Regions from separate parts of the Nonomuraea sp. AD125B genome, predicted to be linked through region 1. Evidence: riboswitches for the same ligand, from Rfam matches in the RefSeq annotation. Region 1 holds a riboswitch; the other holds the start of a gene.
What was found. A riboswitch is a leader RNA that binds a small molecule or an ion and turns the genes downstream of it on or off. The one in region 1 is predicted to bind S-adenosylmethionine.
Positions count from the first base shown of each region.

Region 2: another riboswitch for S-adenosylmethionine. It lies ahead of thrC (threonine synthase); the one in region 1 lies ahead of ACBR40_RS13885 (aminotransferase class V-fold PLP-dependent enzyme).

Region 1 is NZ_JBGLOU010000004.1:408,424-412,116, reverse strand. It holds gene ACBR40_RS13895 (cytochrome P450) at 1-785, opposite strand, end outside; gene ACBR40_RS13890 (TerC family protein) at 785-1,552, opposite strand; SAM riboswitch class IV at 1,667-1,782, shown strand; gene ACBR40_RS13885 (aminotransferase class V-fold PLP-dependent enzyme) at 1,826-3,118, shown strand; gene ACBR40_RS13880 (DoxX family protein) at 3,142-3,693, opposite strand, start outside.
Region 2 is NZ_JBGLOU010000007.1:27,492-31,184, forward strand. It holds gene ACBR40_RS19515 (trehalose-6-phosphate synthase) at 1-740, opposite strand, end outside; gene ACBR40_RS19520 (RNA polymerase sigma factor) at 772-1,326, shown strand; SAM riboswitch class I at 1,406-1,547, shown strand; gene thrC (threonine synthase) at 1,561-2,796, shown strand; gene ACBR40_RS19530 (MoaD/ThiS family protein) at 2,820-3,095, shown strand; gene ACBR40_RS19535 (cold-shock protein) at 3,337-3,537, shown strand.

The sequences.
Region 1 (3,693 bases):
CGGGCCAGCTCCTCCGGGTTCCTGAACAGCGACCACCAGCCGTTGCCGGTGACGTTCACGGTGGCCTCGTGGCCGGCGTTGAGCAGCAGCACGCAGGTGCCGATCAGCTCGTCCTCGGTCAGCTCGGGGATCTGGGCGAGCGCGCTGATCAGGTCGTCGCCGGGGGCGGCGCGGCGGGCGCGGGCCAGGTCCCTGAGGTAGGCGGCGAACTCCGTGGCCGCGCGGACGGCGGTGTGCTGCGCCTCGACGGCCGGGTTGAGCTCGTACATGCCGCAGATGTCGGCCGACCAGGGGCGCAGCAGGTGGCGGTCGGCCTCGGGGATGCCGAGCATCTCCGCGATCACCGTGACCGGCAGCGGCTCGGCGACCTCGGCGAGCAGGTCGCCCCCTCCCTTCGCCACGAACGCGTCCGCGAGGCCGCCCGCGATGGCCCGCACGCGCGGCCGCAGGGACTCGACCATGCGCGGCGTGAACGCCTTCGACACCAGCCGACGCAGCCTCGTGTGCACCGGCGGCTCGACGTCCAGCATGCCCGCCCTGATCACCCGCCAGAACGACTCCTGGAACTCCGGCTCCCGCGGCCTGCCGAACTCCTCGTGCGTGGCCACGTGCAGGTACGACCGGCCCAGGCGGCGGTCCCTCAGCAGGGCGTTGACGTCCGCGTGGCGGGAGACGAGCCACTGGTTCGTGGGCTCGTAGTAGCAGACGGGCCGCTCGCGCCGCAGCTCGTCGTAGACCGGGTACGGATGGGCTACGAAATCCGGATTCCAGGGGTCAAAGTGCACTATTGCATCTTAGGAGGCTCCCCCTCCTGCTCGGCAGCCTCCACCTGCCGCTGCCTGGCGTTCTTGCTGCGCACCCGGATGTTCAGCAGCTCCACGACCACCGAGAACGCCATAGCAAAGTAGATGTAGCCCTTCGGGATGTGCTGGTCCAGCCCCTCGGCCACGAGCACCACGCCGATCAGCACCAGGAACGCCAGCGCCAGCATCTTGACGCTCGGGTGCTGGTCCACGAAGCGGCTGATCGGCCCCGAGGCGAACAACATCACCAGCACCGCCACCACGACCGCCGCGATCATCACGCCGAGCTCGTCCACCATGCCGACCGCGGTGATGACCGAGTCCAGCGAGAAGACCACGTCCAGGACCATGATCTGCACGATCACCGACGTGAACGAGACGGCGGCGGCGTTCTTGCCGTCCTTGCCCGCCGGGCCGTCCATGGTGTGACCGATCTCGGTGACGCTCTTGCCGAGCAGGAAGAGCCCTCCCAGCAGCAGGATGAGGTCGCGTCCCGAGATCTCGTGCCCGAGCACCGTGAACAGCGGCTCGGTGAGCTGCACCACCCACGACAGGCCGAGCAGCAGGAGCAGCCGGCTGACCAGGGCCGCGGCCAGGCCGAGCACCCGGGCCCTGTCGCGCTGCTCGGGCGGCAGCTTCCCGGCCAGGATGGAGATGAAGATGATGTTGTCGATCCCCAGGACGATCTCCAGGGTGACGAGGGTGAAGAAGCCGATCCAGATTTGGGGATCGGCGGCCCATTCCAACATCTGCATACCTCCGTGACACGCGGGCCGAGAACTTTTCGGGCACAACGCATTACCCGCCGCATAAGTTCACGGGCTTGCGTCCGGCCGCGGGGTGTCGGTTATAGTGCGGGCGTAGGTCATGAGTGCCAGCGACAAGCCCCGGCTAGCTGGCCGGCAACCCTCGCGTCCGCGGCGGGGTGCCCCGGGTGAAGACCTGGTCCGTCACGAGGTGTGGCGGGCAAGCGCGGGCTCCGAGGCCGTTTCCTGGGGTCCGATGACCCGAGGAGCAGTGCTGTGCCCACGCTGACGATCTTCAACGACGCCGCCGCCCCCGCCGAGGCCCCCGCCGCCGCCGCGCCGGAGAGCGACCGGCCCATCCCCGCCGTGGTCGGGGCCGACCTGGAGGTGCCGGTCAAGGGCGGCCGGCTCGTCCGGTACGCCAACCTCGACTACGCCGCCAGCGCGCCCTGTCTCGAGCCGGTCAGCGCCGCCGTCGCCGCCGCGCTCCCGGCCTACTCCAGCGTCCACCGCGGCGCCGGCTACGCCTCCCAGCTCACCACCGCCAGGTACGAGCAGGCCCGCCACACCGTACGGGCGTTCGTCGGCGCCCGCCCCTCCGACGCCGTGATCTTCACCCGCAACACCACCGACGCCACCAACCTGCTGGCCCGCTGCCTGCCCGCCGGCACCACCGTCGTGGTCTTCGACACCGAGCACCACGCCTCGCTCCTGCCCTGGGGCGAGGCCGTCCGGCTGGCCCCGCCCGCCTTCCCCGGCGAGGCCGTACGGGCCGCCGACGAGGCACTGGCCGCCATCGACGGGCCCAAGCTGCTCGTCGTCACCGCCGCCTCCAACGTCACCGGCGAGCTGTGGCCGATCGCCGCGCTGGCGCACATAGCGCACCGCCACGGGGCGCGCATCCTGGTGGACGCCGCGCAGCTCGTGCCGCACCGGCGGCTCAACCTGACCGCCCTGGACCTCGACTACGTGGCCTTCTCCGGGCACAAGCTGTACGCGCCGTTCGGCGCGGGGGCGCTGGTGGGACGCGGGGACTGGCTGGCGGGCGGGGAGCCGTACCTGAAGGGCGGCGGCGCGGTGCGCGCGGTGGGCGAGGAGGCCGAGTGGCACGAGGACCCCGAGCCGCGCCACGAGGCGGGCACCCCCAACGTGCTCGGCGCGATCGCGCTCGCCGCGGCCTGCGACGCGCTCAGCGCCACCGGCTGGACCGCGCTGGTGCGCGAGGAGGAGAGGCTGCTCGCGCGGCTGCGCGCCGGGCTCGCCACCATCGAGGGCGTACGCGAGCTGGCCCTGTGGGGTGACGACCACCCGCGCGTGGGCATCGTGTCGTTCACCGTGGACGGGCACACGGCGCGGGAGGTGGCCGAGGCGCTGTCCGGCGAGTACGGCATCGGGGTGCGCGACGGCAAGTTCTGCGCGCACCCGTTCGTCCGGCACCTGCTGGGCACGGCCGACGGCGGGTGCGAGGACGGCACGGCCTCGGCCGTACGGGCCTCCATCGGCATCGGGACCACGCAGGAGCACGTGGACCGGCTCATCGAGGCTCTGCGCGCCATCGTCTCCCGCTGACCGCGGGCGACCCGGGCGCCCGGTCAGCGGTTCGGCGGCTTGCGGTGCTCCGGCTGGTCCTCGGAGACCAGGGCGTCGATGTCGCGCATGTCCGCGTCGTCGAGCCCGCCCGCGTGGGTGCGCGGCGCGGCCGGCTGCCGGGGGGCCTCCGGCCGCTCGGCGGGCATCCCCGGCTCCGCGGGCGTCATCGGCCCTCCGGCGCCCGGCTGGTAGGCGCCCTCCGCGCCGCCGGGCCTGACGTTGACGTTGGACGGGCCCGGACCCATGGCCGGGCCGCGCCGGTGCTCGATCAGCTCGTCCTCGGCGACCCGCTGCCGCGCGCGGCGCCGGAAGATCGCGCCGAACAGCCCGTCCAGCCCGATCCGGCCGCCGCCGAGCGCCAGGAACAGCAGGCACAGCGCGCCGAGCGCGCCCGCCAGCTCCCATCCGCCCTCGCCCACCAGGACGCCCCTGTTCCCGTGCACGAAGACGATCGCGCCGATCATGTCGATCAGCAGCAGCAACGCCACCGGCCGCACCAGCAGCCCGAGAATGAGGAAGACGCCGCCGACGGTCTCGACCACGGTGGCGAAGCC
Region 2 (3,693 bases), on a different contig from region 1:
ACGCCGATCCTGGTGGTGCGGCCCTCGTGGGTGACGCTGCGGGCCGCCCGGTCGACCTCCGCCCCGAGCACCGCCTCGCAGCAGTCCATGAACGCCGCCGCCCACCGCTCGGCCAGGAACCCGGCGTGGTCGGCGCCGAGTATGCCCTCCAGGACCTCGCCGGCCACCTCGTCGGGCAGCAGCGAGAAGTACTCGGGCGGCGCCCACGGGGTGTGGCTGAAGTGCGCGATGCGCAGGTCGGGCCGCTCGGCCCTGAGCATGGCGGGGGTGAGCGTGAGGTGGTAGTCCTGCACCATCACGCGGGCGCCGTGGCCGGCCTCCTCGGCGAGGGCGAGCGCGAAGGCGCCGTTGTAGTCGCGGTAGGACTCCCACTCGCGGGCGAAGCGGATGCCGAAGCTGGGCGCGTTGGGGATGTCGTAGAGCAGGTGGTTGACGAACCACAGGGTGGAGTTGGCCACGGCGTTGTAGGCGCGGTGGAACGTGGTCGCGGGGATGTCGAGCATGCGCAGCGGCCCGGTGTCGTAGCCGGCCTGGTCGAGCCGGCCGCCGGGGGACAGGCGCACGGCGCCGCGGTCGTCGTCGGACAGCGCCGCGCAGACCCACAGGACCCCGTCGTCCTTGGCGACCCCGGACAACCCGGAGACGAGACCGCCGCCGCCCCGTCTCATGATGAGAACACCGTCGTCGGAGACGGTGAAGGAGACCGGCCCTCTGTTGGAGGCCACGAGGACGCTGTTCATCGAAGCTCCTTCCGATCATAGGATCGCAGCTATGGCGCTTGATGAGCTAACCGAGGAACTCGCCCGATCCGCCGCCGCTGGAGATCATCGCGCGCTCGGCGAGTTGCTGGCCAGGATCGAGCCGGATGTGATGCGCCACTGCTCCCGGATTCTTCCGTACCACCAGGATGCCGAGGAGGCGTCGCAGGACACCCTGCTCGCGGTGGCGCGCAACATCGGCCGCTTCGAGGGGCGGGCCAGGTTCAGCACCTGGCTGCACATCGTGACGGCCAACTGCGCGCGCACCACCTACCGGTCGCTGAAGCGCAGGGCGGCCGAGCAGACCTCCGACGAGCTGCCGACGCAGAAGCCCGACGCGCGGCGGGTCAGCGTGATCGCCGGCTCGCGGCTCGACCTGCTCGACGCGATGGAGGCGCTGGAGGCCGACAAGCCCGATCTCGCGCAGGCGCTGGTCCTGCGCGACATCGTGCAGCTCGACTACAACGAGGTGGCCGAGCAGCTCGGCATCCCGCTGGGCACCGCGAAGTCGCGCATCCACCAGGCGCGCAAGTACGTCCAGGCGGCGCTGGGTGACGACTATCGGTGAGACGCCCCGTCTCAGTCTTTGAGACAGGTGGTCGTTCCCGCCGCTTCGGCGGGTAGAGTCGTGTGCAACAACTTCATACAGCTCATCCAGAGGGGTGGAGGGACCGGCCCTGCGAAGCCCCGGCAACCCTCCCGGCTTTCGACTCGCGACCTGGCGAGGCCGACCGGGACAAGGTGCCAATTCCGGTTCGCGGTCAAGGTGGCCGTGGGCGAAGATGAGGGAAGGCCTCGCTTCATGTCGCACGACTTTGGTCCTGCCGTCGCTCTGTCCTGCCGCGAGTGCGGCGCCCGTTACCCGCTCGGGCCGAGCTTCGCGTGCCTGGAGTGTTTCGGGCCGCTCGAAGCGGCCTACGAGTTCGGCCGGGTGACCCGCGAGGACATCGCCGCGGGCCCGGCCAACATCTGGCGCTACCGCTCGCTGCTCCCGGTCCCCGCCGACGTGGCGACCAAGCCCAACATGAACCCCGGCTGGACGAAGCTGGTCAGGGCGGGCAACCTCGGGCGGGCGCTCGGCATCAAGTCCCTGCACGTCAAGGACGACTCCGGCAATCCCACCCACTCCTTCAAGGACCGGGTGGTCGCCATCGCCGTCGAGGCGGCGCGCAACTTCGGCTTCCACACGCTCTCCTGCTCCTCCACCGGCAACCTCGCGGGCGCGGTGACCGCCGCAGCGGCGCGGGCCGGGCTCGACGCCTGCGTGTTCATCCCGGCCGACCTGGAAGAGGCGAAGATCGCCATGGCCCGGGTGTTCGGCGGCAAGCTGATCGGCATCGACGGCACCTACGACGAGGTCAACCGGTTCTGCTCCGAGCTGATCGGCGACCCGCTGGGCGACAAGTGGGGGTTCGTCAACGTCAACCTGCGGCCCTACTACGCCGAGGGCTCCAAGACGCTCGCGTACGAGATCGCCGAGCAGCTCGGCTGGCGGCTGCCTGAGCAGATCGTCATCCCGATCGCCTCGGGCTCGCAGCTCACCAAGATCGACAAGGGCTTCAAGGAGCTCATCGCCTTGGGCCTGGTCGAGGACACCCCCTACAAGGTCTTCGGGGCGCAGGCCGCCGGGTGCTCGCCGGTGTCGGCGGCGTACAAGGCGGGGCACGACGTCGTCCAGCCGGTCAAGCCCAACACCATCGCGAAGTCGCTGGCGATCGGCAACCCGGCCGACGGCCCGTACGTGCTGGACATCGCCCGGCGCACCGGCGGGGCCGTCGAGGACGTCACCGACGCCGAGGTCGTGGCCGCGATCAAGCTGCTGGCCTCGACCGAGGGCATCTTCGCCGAGACCGCGGGCGGCGTCACCGTGGGCGTGCTCAAGAAGCTCGTCGAGGCGGGGCGGCTCGACCCCGAGGCGGAGACCGTGGTCCTCAACACCGGCGACGGCCTGAAGACGCTGGACGCCATCGCCGGCGAGTCGTCGCGGCCCACCGCCGTGATCAAGCCGTCTCTCGACGCGTTCCGCGCGGCTGTCTGACAACCAGGAAAGGCGAGATAACCATGAGCGTTACTGTTCGGATTCCCACCATTCTGCGCACCTACACCGGCGGAAACGCGGAAGTGAGTGGCGAAGGCGCGACTCTTCGTGACGTGCTCGCCAAGCTCGATGCCGACTACCCGGGCATCGGCGCGAGAATTCTGGATGAATCGGGCAAGATTCGGCGTTTTGTCAACGTTTACGTTGGGGAAGAGGACGTCCGTTTCGCCGAGGGCCTGGACACCGCCGTCCCTCAGGGCGCGCAGATCTCCATCATCCCGGCGGTCGCCGGCGGCTGAGTGCCCGTACGACTCCACGGAAGGCGCCCCAAGCGGGCGCCTTCTGCTTTTCGGGCCTATTCAAACGTTGAAGTACCCGCACTGCGAACAAATGCGTCTTTCGTGGATTGACTCTGTTGCCAAACCCCTTGCCACAGGTATGGTCGAGGCGATCGTCTGGCTGTTTTGTCGTTAAGTCGGACGATTACGGGTCTCGCGGTGGAATGGGCGAGATCCGTAGCCCCAGTAAGAGGAGTCGGAAGTGGCGCAGGGCACCGTCAAGTGGTTCAACGCGGACAAGGGCTACGGCTTCATCGCGGTAGACGGTGGTAAGGATGTATTCGTCCATTACTCCGCGATACTGATGGACGGGTACCGATCTCTCGAGCAGGGCCAGCGGGTCGAGTTCGAGATCACGCAGGGCCAGAAGGGACCGCAGGCCGAGTCTGTCCGCTCGGTCTGATTTACGTCACCTGGTATGCACCGGCGGGGCCCGTGCGGCAGCGCAGTCCGTACGAGCCCGCCACCCTCGTAGTCGGCGATCGACGGCGGGCCACACGGTGAGCGGCCCGCCGTCCCTACGTCGATCGGCTGACCTGCGCGGAGGCCCCTCCAGAAG